Regions from separate parts of the Janthinobacterium sp. 64 genome, predicted to be linked through region 2. Evidence: predicted binding sites of a transcription regulator. Region 2 holds the regulator's gene; each other region holds the start of a gene.
What was found. The regulator FNR, encoded in region 2, switches genes on or off when oxygen is low (the NO sensors DNR and NnrR bind a similar motif). The targets are predictions, from matches to a motif close to TTGATNNNNATCAA.
Positions count from the first base shown of each region.

Region 1 (5,682 bases), 1.9 Mb from region 2:
TTCAGCAATTCAATCTGTTTCCCCACTTGTCCGTGCTGGACAATTGCGCGCTGGCGCCGCAGCGCTTGCGCGGCCTGACCCGGCGCGAGGCGGAAGAGCGGGCGCTGGCCCTGCTGGAACGGGTGGGCCTGGCGCACAAGGCGCGCGCGATGCCGGCGGCTTTGTCGGGCGGCCAGCAGCAGCGCGTGGCGATTGCCCGCGCGCTGGCCATGCAGCCGCCGCTGATGCTGTTCGATGAACCGACCAGCGCGCTGGACCCGGAAATGGTGGGCGAAGTGCTGCAAGTGATGCGCGACCTGGCGCAGGGCGGCATGACCATGGTGTGCGTGACGCATGAGATGGGTTTCGCGCGCGAGGTGGCGGACCGCGTCTGGTTCATGGACCACGGGCACGTGCTGGAACGGGCCACGCCCGAGGATTTCTTTGCGCGGCCGCAACATGCGCGTGCACAACAATTCCTGTCCGATATACGCAGCCCGTTCGGCGCGACCGCATGATTGACCTGGTGTGTGCGCAAGCGAACGGTATTTCGCTGGCGGCAAGCGCACGCTAGCCAGGCAAGCGGCGCACGGTGCGCCAGCAGCCGACCAGGAGGGCCGTATCATGTCACGCATCATCGCAGGTCATTTTCAGTTGCAGGAACAGATAGACGCAGCGCGCGCCGCCCTGAACCAGGCGGGTTTTGCCGATAGCCGCATCAGCGCCTTCTTTGTCAACCAGCCGGGGCAGCACGACTTGCACGCGCTCGGCGGCGACCGCGACATGTCGCCCGGCGCGAAAGAGACGCCGGAAGGCGTGGTCGAGGGCGTGGCCGTCGGGGCCGCCGTCGGTGCGGGCATCGGCGCGGCCACCACCCTGGCGACGGGGCCGCTCGGTCCCGTCGTCGGCGCGCTGGTGGGCGCACACGTGGGCTCGCTCTACAGTTTCAATAAAATGAAGGAGGCGGGCGAGGCCGAAGCAAATGGGGACCGGGATGGCGAAAACCGCCGCCAGCCACGCCATCCTGGCATGCTGATCGCCGTGGCGCTGGGCGGCCTCGACGAGCGCGAACGGGCGCTCGAAGCGCTGCACCGGCTGGGCGCCGAGCATATCGAGGAAGCGGAAGGCACGATCGCCAATGGCGACTGGCATGATTTCGACCCGCTCAGCATTCCCGTGCTGGTGGCGTGAATTCATAAATTCCGAGCTGCATGAAATTTAGGTATGATACTTGTCAGTATTAGTAATTATTGGTAAACAATGCCGACAGGGATAGTTTCCGCGCGCCCAAAGTGACACCGGACCAAGGTGACTGCCTGTAGTACTTGCCTCGCATGCTAACGAGTATGGATAGGAGGTCGCGTCATGACACAGGCATGGTTCATTCTGACACGGGCAGACGGGCGCGACATCTGCGCGCCCTCGCCGGCACAGCTGGCCGATGCGCTGGCCGAGGTTTACCGCGGCGCCACGCCGGACGGCAGCCCGGCCGCCGTTTTGTTGCGCTTTGGATACGACGACGGCTTGATGTATCAGGTCGAGGTCGCTAGCGGAGGCGAAGTCACTTTCGAGGAATGGTCGGACCGCGATTGCGAAATCGCCCTGGCCAGTCCGCGCCACATGTCGGCTCTGCCGCAGGGCGACGCGCTGCAGCTGTGGCAGTGGCTGGCGCAGCGCCAGGTGGCGAAGATCCGCAGCCAGCCCTGGCAGGGCGGCTAGTCCGCCTTTTTCAACAGGCCCTAGTGCGCCATCAGCACGGGGATCGTCATGCTCTGCAAAATCGTGCGCGTGACGCCGCCGAGGATGGTTTCGCGCAGGCGCGAATGGCCATACGCTCCCATCACCAGCAAGTCGGCCGACAGGTCGGCGGCCTGCGACAGCAGCGCTTCGCCGATGTCGCCGCGCCGCACGCCACCGCCATCGAGCAGATGCAGCCGCGCTTCCACGCCGTGGCGCGCCAGGTAGTGCGTCAGTTCGGCGCCCGGTTGTTCGCCGTGTTCGGCCGCATGCACCTGGGCGTCGAAGATGGCCACGTGGACTTGCCCGGCACGCTGCAGCAGGGGCAGGGCGGCGCTCACGGCGCGGCTCGCTTCCTTGCTGGCGTTCCAGGAAATGAGCACATTGCGCGCCGCTGCCGGCGGCGCCAGCAGGGGCAGCGGCGGCGCATACGGCACGATCAGCACGGGACGGCCCGAATGCAGCAGCACATAGGCGGGGAAGTCGCGCATCACGGATGGCGATTTATCCTTGGCATTGTATTGGCTGATGACGACCAGGTCCGCATAGCGGGCCAGCAGGCTGATGCCGCCCGCCGCCTCGTCGTCGAGCACGCGCTGTTCGAACGAGGCGACGCCGGCCGCGCGCACCTGTTGCTCGAAACCGTCGAGGGCGCGCGTCGCCCGTTCGCGCAGGAAATTCAAATGCAAGCTCAGGTTCGGGTCGGCATCGAGGTCGGGCTGGTTCTGGTACAGCAGCCGCGACACGCCCGTCAGCGCCACGCCCGTCAGGTGGCCGCCGCACGCCTGGGCGATGCTGGCGGCCGCGTCGATGCGGGCGGCGCGCCCGGCGCTGTCGTCGATGTGGAGCAATACGGTTTTATATGTCATGGCCTGTCCTCTCGCTGTGCGGTAGCGGCCATTCTGGCACAGTCCGGGGTGCCGGCCGCGCACGACTGCATCAGGCTGACCACTTGATCTGGCGCAACGCTGGCGATAAAAACTGCCCCTACACTTGATCCCACGCAGAACAACCATAACAAGCGGGGAGAGACAGCAATGAAGGAACAAAAGGTAGCACTGGTCACGGGCGGCATGGGCGGCCTGGGCACGGCCTTGTGCCGCCGCCTGCATGCGGCGGGCTTTGCCGTTGTGGCGGCACATACGCCAGGCAATGCGCGCGTGGCAAGCTGGCTCGACGAGCAGCAGGCGCAGCAGTATTATTTCCATCCGCTGGCCATCGACGTGACGGATTTCGCTGCCTGCAGCGAGGCCGTCGGCAAGGTGCTGGCGCAGTTCGGCCGCATCGACGTGCTGGTCAACAACGCCGGCATCACGCGCGACCAGAGCATGCGCAAGATGGAATTGCCGCACTGGGCCGAGGTCATGCGCACCAATCTCGACAGCCTGTTCAACATGAGCAAGCAGGTGCTCGAACCCATGCTGGAAAAAAAATGGGGCCGCATCATCAATATCTCGTCCGTGAATGGCCAGAAGGGCGCGTTTGGCCAGTGCAACTATGCGGCCGCCAAGGCGGGCGTGCATGGCTTCAGCAAGGCGCTGGCGCTGGAAGTGGCGCGCCACGGCATCACCGTCAACACGGTCTCGCCCGGCTACCTGCGCACGCAGATGGTGACGGCCGTGCCGGCCGATATTTTGGAAACGAAGATCCTGCCGCAGATTCCCCTGGGCCGCCTGGGCGAGCCGGACGAGGTGGCGGCCCTGGTGGCTTACCTGGCGTCCGACGAGGCGGCGTTCGTCACGGGCGCGAACATCGCCATCAATGGCGGACAGCACATGAGTTAAGCAAGCTCAGTCAAGCAAGCAAGACTGCAGCTTGCATCAGGGCAATGGCAGTAGAGGAGACCCGTCCACCCAGCCGGCACGCACGATGCTGGCGCAGGACGGAAGGCAATGGTAGTCACGCTGGAAAACAGGGGGCAGGGCAGCGATGCCTTGCCCTTTGTCGTTGCGCCGCCGTCATGCTACGCCGCGCCGGGCTTTTTCCAGCCGTGTCTGGCAATCGATGCACAGGCGCGCTTCCGGGCGCGCATTCAGGCGCGACAGGCCGATGGCTTCGCCGCAGTTGTCGCACAGGCCATAACTGCCATCGGCAAACCTGGCCAGCGCATGCCGGATGATGGCCAGCTGCGCCAGGTTGTGCTCGGCCGCTTCGCTGACGAGGGCGTTCAAGGTGCGCACGCTGGCGTTGTCGGCCGGCGAAGCTTCGATTTCATTGAGCAGCGAGGCGCGCGCATCGGCTTCGGCCGTCTCGTTCTCGATCTGTTCCAGCAACGCCAGCTTGCGTTGCTCCAGCACGCCGCGCAGGCGTTGCAGCTGGTCTTGCGGCAATCCATTCATGGCTATCACCCGGTAGAGGTTACTCCCATCATGGTAGTCCAAGATCGGCAGCTTTGCTTGCGCTACTGCCTGCGCCGCGTTTGACGCGGCGCAGGCAGGCACGGGCCGTTCTATGCTGGCTCCTTCAGGCAGTTGACCATCCAGGCGACGCCGAACTGGTCTTTCAGCATGCCGAAGCGCTTGGCCCAGAACGTTTCCTCCAGCGGCATCTGGATGTTGCCATCACGCGCCAGCGCGTCGAAGGCCCGTTCCGCCTCTTCCGGCGTGTCGAGGGTCAGGCAGATCGAGCTGCCGTGCATGCCCTTGGCGCCATCTTCGGTGCAGCCGCCGTCCGAGCCCATCAGCATGGTGGGGCCCAGCTGCACGGAGCCGTGCATGATCTTGTCGTACCAGTCTTCCTTGACTTGCTCCTGGCCCGGCGAGCCGCGAAACGGCATCAGGCACAGGTCTGTGCCATGCAGGTGCTGGCGGTAGTATTCCAGCGCTTGTGCGCAATTTCCATTGAATTGCAAATACGGTTCGATACGCATATTGGCCTCCTCTGGTGGCCCCGCGGGCACGATTGCCAGGCGGGGACGTCCCAGTATAGGCGCTCGCCGGCCAAATTCAATCAGTCCGGCGCCATCTCTTGCAGCCGCTCACGCACCTTGCCCAGGGTGCCGAGGATGCGCTCGGGATTGCGGGCAAGCACGGCGCTGCCCAGGTGCAACAAGCTCGTCGCCAGGCTGATCCAGTGCCGCACGTCGTCGTTGCGGGCGATGCGCAGGCGCACCGTGTCGAGCAGGCCGCTGAGCTGGCGCTGCGCCGTTTCCAGGCCGGCCACCGTATGCCCGGCGGCATCGGCATACAGCTGGTTGGCTTGCTGGCGCAAGGCCACTTCCAGGGCGAAGACGGCTTGCGCCTGACTGTGGCTGATGCCGTTTTCTCCCTGGCTGGCGCGCTTGCGGATGGCGCGCATGACGGCGCCATGCAGGGTGACGGCCGCCTGCGACAGGCTGTCGGCCAGTTGCTCGACGCGCATGGCGCTGCTCAGGGCCGCTTCGCGGCGTTCGTCGCCGCTGTTCCTGTCTACCGATCCGTCCATCTTGCCTCCGTGGTGGTGAGGGTGGCAGCGAGCTGGGCGTGTTCACGCCCCAGTGCCGCCAGTTGCCGGCGCGCCAGAGTGTGGCGCAAGCCGTACAGCCGGTACTCCTCGGTTTTGCTTTGCTGCATGTTTTTCGCCAGCACGGCCAGCAGGCGCTGCTGCGGCGCGTCCGCATACGCGATTTCCACGTCGAGCAAGCCGAGCACCATGTCGCGCTCGTTGTCGCCGCTCTTGTCGTACAGCGCCAGCAAGCCGTCGAGCGCGGCCAGCAGGGCTTGCAGCGGCGCATCGCCCTCGTGCAGCACCTGCGCCAGGTGCGCCTGCTGGCTGGCCGCGCCGCCCAGGCGCGAGAGTTGCTGCAGCAGCAAGGTGTAGGCGCTGACATGGCGGTCATCGATGCCGCTGCCCGGCCAGGCGCGGATGGCGGCGCCGGCACTGGCCAGTTCGGGCTGCACGTCATACGCGTCGTCCTGCGCCAGCCGGCCCAGCGCCTGCAGGTACAGGCGCACGGCTTGCGCCAGGCGCGCGACATCCGCTTGTGCG
Region 1 covers NZ_PHUG01000001.1:5,623,085-5,628,766, forward strand. Annotated here, with positions in the region: gene CLU91_RS24815 (amino acid ABC transporter ATP-binding protein) at 1-497, shown strand, start outside; gene CLU91_RS24820 (glycine zipper domain-containing protein) at 604-1,170, shown strand; gene CLU91_RS24825 (hypothetical protein) at 1,345-1,698, shown strand; gene CLU91_RS24830 (universal stress protein) at 1,719-2,585, opposite strand; gene phbB (acetoacetyl-CoA reductase) at 2,754-3,500, shown strand; gene CLU91_RS24840 (TraR/DksA family transcriptional regulator) at 3,675-4,055, opposite strand; gene CLU91_RS24845 (VOC family protein) at 4,166-4,585, opposite strand; gene CLU91_RS24850 (hypothetical protein) at 4,666-5,139, opposite strand; gene CLU91_RS24855 (hypothetical protein) at 5,124-5,682, opposite strand, start outside.
Region 1: the regulator FNR is predicted to act here: its motif matches at 2,669-2,682, upstream of CLU91_RS24830 (universal stress protein).

Region 2 (5,682 bases):
GAAGACCAAGCTGGTGCCTGACGACATCATGCCGAAGATGCGCGCCCTGCAACGCCTGGGCCAGCCGTACAGCGATGCGGAAATCACCGCCGGCCCGGCGCAGCTGCAGGACAAGACGGAAGAAGACGCCCTGGTCGCCTATCTGCAAGGCCTCGGTACATTAATCAAAACAAGGAATTAGCATGGCAATCGAAAACCTGTTTGACAGCGCCAGCAGCGTCATGACGGTGGTTTCCTTTACGACGTTCGTAGGCATCCTGTGGTGGACGTTCAGCCGCAGCAACAGCGACTTCGACGCGGCGGCGCGCCTGCCGTTCGACGACGAAGCGCTCGACTACGCGGCCGATGCCGCACCGGCACAAGGGGAGCGCAACCATGGCTGACTTTACCAATGGCTTCTGGAATATCTACATCGTCGTGTTGTCCTTGCTGGGCATCATCGGCTGCGGCGTGCTGCTGTACTCGCAGTCGAAAATCAAAGTGGTCGAAGGCGCGCCTGCCGACGGCACCACGGGCCACGTCTGGGACGAGGACTTGAAGGAACTCAACACGCCGATGCCGCGCTGGTGGATGTGGTTGTTCTACATCACCATCGTCTTCGCCCTGGCGTATCTGTTCCTGTATCCGGGCCTGGGCAACTATGCCGGCAGCCTGGGCTGGAAATCGACGGGCCAGTACGAGGAAGAGCTGAAGAAGGCGGAAGCCGACTACGGTCCCCTGTTCAACAAGTACCTGAGCCAGGACATCAAGACGGTGGCGGCCGATCCGCAGGCACTGGCCATCGGCCAGCGCTTGTTCCTGACCTACTGCGCGCAATGCCACGGTTCGGATGCGCGCGGCAACAAGGGCTTCCCCAACCTGACCGACAAGGACTGGCTGTATGGCGGTGAACCCGACATCATCAAGACCACCATCCTGCATGGCCGCAATGGGCAGATGCCACCGATGGGCGCCGCCCTGGGCTCCGAAAAGGATGTCGAGAACGTGGCCCATTACGTGCTGAGCCTGTCCGGTTCCACCTCGGACCCCGTCAAATCCGTGCTGGGCAAGGCCAAGTTCGGCGCCTGCATGGCCTGTCATGGCGCCGATGCGAAGGGCAATCAGATGCTCGGTTCGCCTAACCTGACGGACAAGATCTGGCTGTACGGCGGCAGTGCTGATACCATCATGGAAACCGTACGCAAGGGACGCAGCAACACCATGCCGGCCTTCAGCGATTTCCTCGGCGAGTCCAAGGTCCACGTGCTGTCAGCCTATGTCTGGAGCCTGTCGAATCCCCAGACGCCCGTGAAATGATGTAATGGAACCTCAAGTCATCAAGATGTATGCGGCCCGCGAGCAGATCTACCCTCGCGAGGCCAAAGGACGCTACGCTACCTGGCGATGGGTATGCGTATGGCTTACCCAGCTGGCGTTCTACGGCTTGCCGTGGTTGACCTGGAATGGCAGGCAAGCCCTGCTGTTCGATTTGACCACGCGCAAGTTCTACATTTTCGGCGTCGTGCTGTGGCCCCAGGATTTCATCTATCTGGCGGCCCTGCTGATCATCTGTGCGTATTTGTTGTTCCTCGTCACGGCCATTGCCGGGCGGGTGTGGTGCGGGTTCTCTTGCCCGCAAACGGTATACACGGAAATCTTCCTGTGGGTCGAACGCCGTATCGAGGGCACGCGCAGCGCGCGCATGGCCCTCGACAAGCAGGGACCCTCCGTGCGCAAGGCCTTCAAGAAGACGGCCAAGCACCTGGCATGGGGCGCCATCGCCCTGTGGACGGGCTTTACCTTTGTCGGCTACTTCACGCCGATCAAGGAACTGGCGCGCGAGGTGACCACCCTCAATTTCGGTCCCTGGGAATGGTTCTGGGTCTTGTTCTACAGCCTGGCAACCTACGGCAACGCGGGCTGGCTGCGCGAGCAGGTGTGCAAATACATGTGCCCCTACGCGCGCTTCCAGAGCGCCATGTTCGACCAGGACACCCTGATCATCACCTACGATGCCAAGCGCGGCGAACCGCGTGGCGCCATCAGCAAGAAGGCTGGCAACAACGACAAGCTGGGCGACTGCATCGACTGCACCCTGTGCGTGCAGGTGTGTCCGACCGGCATCGATATCCGCAACGGCCTGCAGTATGAATGCATCGGCTGCGCCGCCTGCGTCGATGCCTGCAACAGCGTGATGGACAAGGTCGACCGGCCGCGGGGACTGGTACGCTACAGTACCGACCATGCGATGGAAAACAACTTCAGTTCGAAGCAGATACGCCAGCGCGCCATGCGCCCGCGCGTCTTGATCTACACTTCCATCCTGGCCCTGATCATCATCGCCGTGTGTACCTCGCTGGCGCTGCGCACGCCCCTGAAAATGGACGTGATCCGCGACCGCGGTTCGATGGGACGCGAAGTGGAAGACGGCATGATCGAAAACGTCTACCGCTTGCAGATCATGAACACCTCCGAGCAAAGCCAGCATTTCAAGATCAGCGCTTCCGGTTTGCCGGGCCTGACCTTGCTGACGCGCGAAGAAGTGACCTTGCAGCCGACGGAAACGCTGGGTTGGCCGATCCGCCTGCGCGTACCGCACGGCGTGGGCGAGAAGGGTTCGAACAAGATTGCGATCGAACTGCAATCGCTGGACGACCCATCGCTGCATGTGCGTGAAAGCGCGGTATTCATCGTGCCGCGGTGATGTTGATTCGGGGTCGGACCCTCTGGGTCCGACCCCGGTATGTCGCCGTAGGGGTAGCATCAAACATGCGTTAGCTTTACTGTATTTTCAACCCAGAAGCAAAAGCTGGGGTCAGACCCAAAGGGTCTGACCCCAAGGAGAACAAAATGTCCGACAGTCTGAAACTGCAAGCCCCCGCTGCCCCGTGGTACAAGCATCGCTGGCCTTGGCTGCTGATGATCGGTCCCGGCCTGTCCGTGGTCGTCGGCAGTTTCATGGGCTATATCGCGTTTACGCAGCCCGATGCGCTGGTGGTGGGCGACTATTACAAGCAGGGCAAGGCAATCAACCAGGATTTGAAGCGCGACACGATCGCCAGCGACCTGGCGATGGATACCAGCCTGTCCTATGATGTGGCGTCAGCGCGCCTGAGTGGTTCCGTGCACAGCTTCGGCAAGGCTTACCAGGGTCCGCTGCAGCTGCACCTGGCGCATGCGACCCTGCCGGAAAAGGATATCAAGCTGCTGGTGCAGCCCGATGCGGCCGGCAATTTTTCCGTAGCGCTGCCGATGCTCGAGCGCAGCCGCTGGCAGGTACTGGTAGAAAACGACAAACGCGAGTGGCGCCTGTCCGGCATCTGGACCTGGCCGCTGCAGCGCAGCATCGCGCTGCACGCCGATGAAGAGCTGTAAGCCTTATTTACAGACGTCCGTGCCGGCGGTAATAGCTTTTAATTTGGCGGGCTGCAAGATCTCGATCTCGCGATTGGAGACGCGCAGCCAGCCTTCCTTCTTGAATTTCGACAATAAACGGCTGACGCTCTCGATGGTCAGCCCCAGGTAATTGCCGATTTCCTCGCGCGACATGCGCAGCTGGAATTTGCTGGGCGAATAACCGCGCGCTTCATAGCGCGAGGCCAGGTTGACGATAAAGGCGGCAAAACGCTGGGTCGCCTGCATATTGCCCAGCAACAGCATGACGCTTTGCTCGCGCGTGATTTCCTGGCTCATCATGCGATGGAAATGGCGCAACAGGGTCGGCATATTGCCCAGCAATTGTTCCAGGCTGGAAAACGGAATTTCACACACTTCGCTGTCTTCCAGCGCCACCGCATTACAGTGGTGGCGGTCGGCGCTGATGGCGTCCATGCCCAGCAGTTCACCCGCCATCTGGAAACCCGTCACCTGCTCTTCGCCGCCCGGATTGATCTGGTAGGTCTTGAAGTGCCCCAGGCGGATCGCATACAGGTTCTGGAACGAGTCGCCGATGCGGAACAGCGAGGCACCGCGCACGATCTTGCGGCGGCGGCCGATAATCTGGTCCAGCCTGTCCATGTCGCCCACATCGAGGCCCATTGGCAGGCACAATTGATGCATGCTGCAGGTCGAGCATCGCGCACGCAACGCTTCCACGGTCACGGTGGGCATGGTGGGAGTGAGTAGCGCTTCAGTCATGTCGGTACCTTTTAGAAAATGCAATAACAAGTTTACTGCATACAGGGTTGCCGTGTGCCAATTTCACTGCATTTCCGCTCAATAAACGACGTTCTGACTTTGATTATATGGCAACATCGTCAAAAGCCCATGCGGGGCGGGCAATTTGCGTGGTGCCGCTTGCCAAGCTGGGGCATTGATAGGAAAATTCCTGACAGCATTATCTGCCGCCTGTAGCGCCCGGTACTGAAAAGGAAATCATGAAGCCTCTCGGCATCAAAGCAAAAGTCGCGCTGGCCACCAGCCTGACCTCGATCGCCATGATCGCGCTGGTCACCATGCTACAGGTACAGCGCATGCGCGCCGACTTCACGCGAGTACTGGTGAGCCAGCAGTCTGCCCTGATCACCCGCACCGCTGCCGAACTCGACGACAAGCTGGGCATGCTGCTGCAGATCGTCACGCTGACGGCCAGGCAGCAGCCGCCGGCATTGATCGCCCAGCCCGCCCAATTGCGCGAATACTATTCGCGCCGCTCGATGCTGGTACTGTTCGACGACGTGCTGGTGCTCGATGCGCAAGGCGCCGTCGTCGCTGACATGCCGCTAGTCACGGGCCGCGCCGGCATCAACGTGGCCGAGCGCGAATATTTCCAGACCGTCTTGCGCACGCGCCAGCCCATGATCACCGAGCCGATGCTGGGCAAATCGAGCGGCATGCCCATCGTGCAGATGGTGGCGCCCGTGCTCACGGCCGATGGCCAGGTGGCCGGCGTGGTGATCGGCGTGCTGCGCCTGTACAAAGACAACTTGCTGGGCCGTTTGCGCACGGAAAAGATCGGCAAGAGCGGCTATTACTTCATCCTCACGCGCGGCGCCGTGCCGCGTTACGTGCTGCACCCCGATACCAGCCGCTTGCTGCAGCCGCGCCTGCCGAACGCCAACCGGACAACCACCGAGTTGCTGAAGCAAGATGGCGAAGGCAGCATGGTCAGCACCAACAGCCGCGGCATCACGGCCGTCAACAGCTTCAAGCGCCTGAAATCGGTGAACTGGCTGCTGGCCGCCTCGCTGCCCCTCGACGATGCCTTCGAACCGTTCGATGGCGTGCTCTACCGGCTGGTGCTGTGGAGCACCCTCGCCTCGCTGCTGGCCGCGTTTGTTCTGGGCTGGGTCACCGTGCGCCTGCTGTCGCCGCTGGTGCGCCTGCGCGACACCTTGCTGGCCCTGCGTACCAGCGGCAGCCGCTTCACCCCCGTGCCGGTGCAGCAGCGCGACGAAATCGGCGAACTGACGGAAGCGTTCAACGGCCTGATGAGCGAACGCGACCGCCTGCAGCAGGAACTCGAAGCGCGCGCGGCGGAACTGGAACAGGAGCGCGACCGGGCCGAGGCGGCCAACCGGGCAAAGAGCGATTTCGTGGCCAACATGAGCCATGAAATCCGCACGCCCCTCAATGCCGTGCTGGGCATGGTGTACTTATTGGGCAATACCAGGCTCGATACGGAACAGCGCAAGTATCTGACCATGGTGCGCGTGGCGGGCCAGTCGCTGCTGGGCATCCTCAACGATGTGCTCGACTATTCGA
Region 2 covers NZ_PHUG01000001.1:3,733,421-3,739,102, forward strand. Annotated here, with positions in the region: gene ccoO (cytochrome-c oxidase, cbb3-type subunit II) at 1-181, shown strand, start outside; gene CLU91_RS16390 (cbb3-type cytochrome oxidase subunit 3) at 183-383, shown strand; gene ccoP (cytochrome-c oxidase, cbb3-type subunit III) at 376-1,296, shown strand; gene ccoG (cytochrome c oxidase accessory protein CcoG) at 1,301-2,683, shown strand; gene CLU91_RS16405 (FixH family protein) at 2,830-3,354, shown strand; gene fnr (fumarate/nitrate reduction transcriptional regulator Fnr) at 3,358-4,116, opposite strand; gene CLU91_RS16415 (hybrid sensor histidine kinase/response regulator) at 4,356-5,682, shown strand, end outside.

Region 3 (5,682 bases), 740 kb from region 2:
ACTCGCCCAGGTCCACGCCCTTCGAGCCGGGTTCCACGGCGCGGTCGGACAAATCCTGCCCCGCGCAAAAGCCGCGGCCCGCGCCCGTCAATACGAACACGCGCACGGAACTGTCGGCGTTGACTTTCGCAATCGCGTCGCGCACTTCCTCGTGCATGGCTTGCGTGAAGCTATTGAGCTTGTCGGGACGGTTCAGGGTCAGGGTGGCGATACCCTGTTCGATGGTGAAGAGGATGTTTTGGTAGGTCATGGCGTCTCGCTTCAATTTTTTAAACCCAGATGCAAGTGCCGGGGTCGGACCCTGAGGGTCCGACCCCAGTCTTCGCTTGGGGTCTGATGTTATTCAGCCTGGTCGAAGTCGACCACCACCTTGTCGGTCAGCGGAAAACTCTGGCAACTGAGGACGAAGCCGCGCGCCACTTCGTAGTCTTCCAGCGCGTAGTTGACGTCCATTTCGACTTTGCCGTCGAGGATCTTGCAGCGGCAGGTCGAGCATACGCCGCCCTTGCACGAATAGCGCATGTCCAGCCCGGCGCGCAGGCCCGCGTCGAGGATCGATTCCTTATCCTTGTCCATCGTGAAGGTGGTGTGGTTGCCGTCCATGATGACGGTCACTTCCGTTTCCTGCACAGTATCGGCGGCCAGCTGGACGCGCGGCTTGTGGGCATTTTTCGGGATGCTGGCGGCGAACAGTTCGATCTTGATGTTCTGCTTGGGCATGCCGGCCGCCTGCAGGGCGGCGGAGACGCCCAGCATCATGTCTTCCGGGCCGCAGATAAAGGCATTGTCGTAGTCTTCCACACGGATCCAGTGCTGCAGGAACTGTTCGCATTTTTCCTGCGTGATGCGGCCGTTGAACAATTCGATATCCTGCTGCTCGCGGCTCATCACGTAGACGAGGTTCAGACGCTCCAGGTACACATCCTTCAAGTCCGTCAATTCTTCCTTGAAGATGACGGACGAGGAGGCGCGGTTACCGTAGAACAGCGTGAAGCGGCTCAGTGGTTCCGTCAGCAGGGTCGTCTTGATGATGGAGAGGATGGGCGTGATGCCGCTGCCGGCCGCGAACGCCAGGTAATGCTTGCGGTTGACGCAGTCGAGCGGCACGTTGAAGTGGCCCATGGGCGGCATCACGTCGATGGTGGCGCCGGCCTTCAGGGTGTCGTTCGCCCAAGTCGAAAATGCGCCGCCCGGCGTGCGCTTGATGGCCACGCGCAGGGTGCCGTCCTGCACCGCCGAACAGATGGAATACGAGCGGCGCACGTCTTCCGCGTTGATATTGGCGCGCAGGGTCAGGTGCTGGCCCTGCTGGAAGCGGAACTGCTGCTTCAACTCAAATGGCACGTCGAACGTGACGGCGATGGTGTCGCGCGTTTCGTTGCGCACGTTCGCCACGCACAGCGGATAAAATTTACTCATGCTTCATCTCCAGTTTCTTCGGAACGTGTGCCTGATTTTTTTAGTGGCACTTGAAGTAGTCAAACGGTTCGCGGCAAGCCATGCATTTGTACAGGGCCTTGCACGGCGTGGAACCGAACTGGCTGGTCAGCTGCGTATGCGTCGAGCCGCAGTTCGGGCAGATCACGTCCAGCTTCGGCATGGGCTGGCGCTTGACGCCACCCGCTGTTCCTCTACCAAGGCCGCTGATGTCGATCACCTGCTGCTGCGGCGGGGCGATGCCATAGCCTTTCAGCTTGGCCTTGCCTGCTTCGCTCATCCAGTCCGTCGTCCAGGCGGGCGCCAGCTGGTTCACCAGGGTCACCCTGGCCACACCGTGGCTGCGCAAGGCATCCGTAACGGCGTCGGCGATCACCTGCATGGCCGGGCAGCCCGAATACGTGGGCGTGATCGTCACGATGCACTCTTCGCTGCTGACCACGTCGACGGCGCGCACGATGCCCAGGTCCACCACCGAAATGACGGGGATTTCCGGGTCCGGCACGTCGCCGAGCCAGGCCCATACCTGGGCGGCGTCCAGCGCCGCAGCGCCAGCGGCCGCGTTCATTACCACTCCGCCCCGGGATAGGCGCGCTGCAGGAACTGCATCTCGGCCAAAATGAATCCCAGGTGCTCCGTGTGCGTGCCCTGCTTTCCGCCCTTTTGCATCCAGGCGTCGGGCGCCGGCATGGTCAAAGTGGCTTCGGCGAAGATCTCGGCCACGTGTTCGAGGAAAGCCTGGCGCAACACGTCCGATGGCGGCGCGATGCCGGCGGCAAGCATGGCCTGGTCGACGGCGTCGTAGGTGAACATCTCGCCCGTGTACATCCACAGCTTGTCGGCGGCGGCCTGCGTTTTCGCGTGGCTGTCGGCCGTGCCGTCGCCGAGGCGCACGATCAGGTCACCGCTGCGGCGCAGGTGATAGGTCACTTCCTTGACCGACTTTTGCGCCACTTCGACGATGCGTGGATCGCTGCATTTCGTCAGTTCCAGCAGCTGGAAGTAATGCCAGCTGTCGAAGAAGAACTGGCGCATCATGGTGTCGGCGTAATTGCCGTTCGGCTGCTCGACCAGCAAGCAATTCTTGAAGTCGTGGGCATCGCGCAAAAAGGCGATGTCGTCCTCGTCGCGGCCCGCGTTTTCCAGTTCGGCCGCATAGCTGAACCACAAACGCGTCTGGCCCAGCAAGTCCAGCGCCACGTTGGTCAGCGCCATGTCTTCTTCCAGCGCCGGCCCCTTGCCACACAGCTGCGACAGCTGCTGGCTGAGGATCAGGGCGTTGTCGCCCAAGCGCAAAAGGTAATCGAATTTTTGTTGAGTGAGCTTGTCATCCATTGCAGGCGCTCCCATCACAGGTTCTTGACTTCTTCCGGCATCGGGAAGAAGGTGGGATGACGGTACACCTTGCTGTTCGACGGTTCGAACAGGGCGCCCTTGTCGCCGGGGCTGCTGGCGACGATATCGGCCGCGCGCACCACCCAGATGCTCACGCCTTCATTGCGGCGCGTGTAGACGTCGCGCGCATGGTTGACCGCCATGGTGGCGTCGGAAGCGTGCAGGCTGCCCACATGCTTGTGCGCCAGGCCGTGCTGGCTGCGGATGAAAATTTCCCACAATGGCCATTCTTTGCTCATGTTGCTATCCCCTTTTATCGATATTTTTCAGGCTGCCGCTTTGCTAGCGGCTTGCTTGTCAGCGTAGGCGAGCAAGGCATCGCGGAACCACTCGCCGTCTTCATACGCTTTCACGCGCGTTTGCAGGCGCTCGCGGTTGCACGGACCATTGCCCTTCAATACATTGTTGAACTCGGACCAGTCGATCTCGCCGAATGCATAGTGGCCCGTTTCCGCATTGAATTTCAGGTCGGGATCGGGCACGGTCAAGCCCAGGTATTCGATTTGCGGCACGGTCTGGTCGACCATGCGCTGGCGCAATTCGTCGTTCGAGAACAGCTTGATGCGCCATTGCGCCGACTGGGCACTGTTGACGGAGGCGGCGTCGGACGGGCCGAACATCATCAGGGACGGCCACCACCAGCGGTTCAAGGCATCCTGCGCCATGGCTTTCTGTGCCGGCGTGCCCTTGCACAGCGACATCATGATGTCGTAACCCTGGCGCGCATGGAACGATTCTTCCTTGCAGACGCGGATCATGGCGCGCGCATACGGGCCATACGAGCAGCGGCACAGGGGAATCTGGTTGATGATGGCGGAGCCGTCGACGAGCCAGCCGATGGCGCCCATGTCCGCCCACGACAGGGTGGGATAATTGAAGATGCTGGAATACTTGGCTTTGCCCGAGTGCAAGGCTGCCAGCAAGTCGTCGCGCGACACGCCTAACGTTTCCGCGGCGCTGTACAGGTACAGGCCGTGACCGGCTTCGTCCTGGATCTTGGCCAGCAGGATCGATTTGCGTTTCAGCGTCGGCGCGCGCGTGACCCAGTTACCTTCGGGCAGTTGGCCGACGATTTCCGAATGCGCGTGCTGCGAAATCTGGCGGATCAGGGTCTTGCGGTAGGCGTCCGGCATCCAGTCCTTGGCCTCGATCTTGATGCCTTCGTCGATGCGCGCCTGGAAAGCGCGCTCTTCCTGGCCCATGTCGTCGAGGGAACGGACGTTCTTGAGGCCGGTTTCAACCATTTGTGCGTACATGATGTGTCTCCCATGTCTTTGATTTTGCGCAGCAACGCGGTGCGATGAACAGATAATACGATACAAAAAACGATTTGCATACACTTGATATGAATCATTTTAAAAATTCGTATCTTGTGCGGGTTTTTTGTGCGTATGATATTGCTTATGAGAAAACATCACGAAGTGCCACCCGCGCTTCCGGCAAATTATTGCCGCGCTACCCGCGCAGCCAAGTAAACTGCTGCTTTTATTGATTCGACCGCAACACGGCCAGACCGGAACCACATGAAGAACACCCGCTGCACGGCATGGATAGCCGATTTCCTGGAAAGCGACCCACCGCGCTCAAAGTCCCTGGTGATGACGATTTTCGGCGACGCCATCGTGCCGCGCGGCGGCGCCATCTGGCTGGGCAGCCTGATCGAACTGCTGGCACCGTTTGGCGTGAATGACCGCTTGCTGCGCACCAGCGTGTTCCGCCTGGCGCAGGAAGGCTGGCTCAGCTCGCAACGCGACGGCCGCCGCAGTGCCTATACGATACGCCCGGAAGCGCTGGCCCGCTTCGAGCGCGCCTACCGCCGCATCTATGCGCCGCTGGTCGTGCACTGGGATGGCAGCTGGACCCTGGTGATCGGGCCGGCCGGCAGCATCGGCGCCGCCGAGCGGGGCGCGCTGCGCAAGGAATTGTTATGGGCTGGCTATGGCTTGATTTCTCCCGGCATCTTTGGCCACCCGGCCAGCAATGCGGAAGCGCTGGAAGATATCCTCGTGCGCAATGAGGTGCAGGGCAAGCTCTATGTTTGCCACACCACGGAATTGCCGGGCGTGAGCACGCGTCCCCTGCGCGACATGGTGGGCGACTGCTGGGACTTGTCGGAAGTGATGGCCGGCTACGCAAAATTCATCGCCAGCTTCCAGCCCCTGCTGACCCTGCTGCAGGAAGAACCCGTGTTCGATGCGGAGCAGGCGTTCGTCATCCGCTCGCTGCTGACGCACGCCTACCGCCGCGTGCAATTGCACGACCCGCAACTGCCCGTCGAGCTGCTGCCCGAACCGTGGCCCGGCACGCAAGCGTATGCGCTGGCGCGCGACCTGTACCGCATCACCTATGCGACCGCCGAAGAACACATCCTGGCCACCCTGCGGCGCGAGGACGAGCAGGCGCCGAATGTTGAGCCATGGTTTTTTGAACGTTTTGGCGGTCTGACTACTTGAACGTCTGAAAAATGTTCAGGGCCAGGCGCGTGGCCGCAGGCAGTACGACTAGTACGCCAAGGCAACGCAACGCCGCCATGGGCATTTTCTCAGGCGTTCACTGCTTCACCACTACTTGCTTGGCCCCTGCCAGCAAATCCTGCCCCAGCTTTTCCAGCGCATTGACCTGCACCAGCATGGTGTCGAGGATGGCGACGTTGAAGGTAAATTCGGCCGGCGTCGTATAGCCGGGGAAACGCAGGATGCGCAGCAATTCCTGCAAGGTCGTGCCCTTGCCCAGGTGCGCCAGCGCGTCGCTGAGGGCGCTGACTTTCTTTTCCAGTTCGTGTATGTGCTTGCCATTGTCGTCCATGATGCCCTCCCCGTGTTGGAGCTATCACGTTAGCAAAGCACGTCC
Region 3 covers NZ_PHUG01000001.1:2,996,247-3,001,928, forward strand. Annotated here, with positions in the region: gene paaG (2-(1,2-epoxy-1,2-dihydrophenyl)acetyl-CoA isomerase PaaG) at 1-250, opposite strand, end outside; gene paaE (1,2-phenylacetyl-CoA epoxidase subunit PaaE) at 340-1,419, opposite strand; gene paaD (1,2-phenylacetyl-CoA epoxidase subunit PaaD) at 1,460-2,005, opposite strand; gene paaC (1,2-phenylacetyl-CoA epoxidase subunit PaaC) at 2,005-2,772, opposite strand; gene paaB (1,2-phenylacetyl-CoA epoxidase subunit PaaB) at 2,787-3,071, opposite strand; gene paaA (1,2-phenylacetyl-CoA epoxidase subunit PaaA) at 3,099-4,088, opposite strand; gene paaX (phenylacetic acid degradation operon negative regulatory protein PaaX) at 4,356-5,285, shown strand; gene CLU91_RS13205 (hypothetical protein) at 5,383-5,637, opposite strand.
Region 3: the regulator FNR is predicted to act here: its motif matches at 4,173-4,186, upstream of paaA (1,2-phenylacetyl-CoA epoxidase subunit PaaA).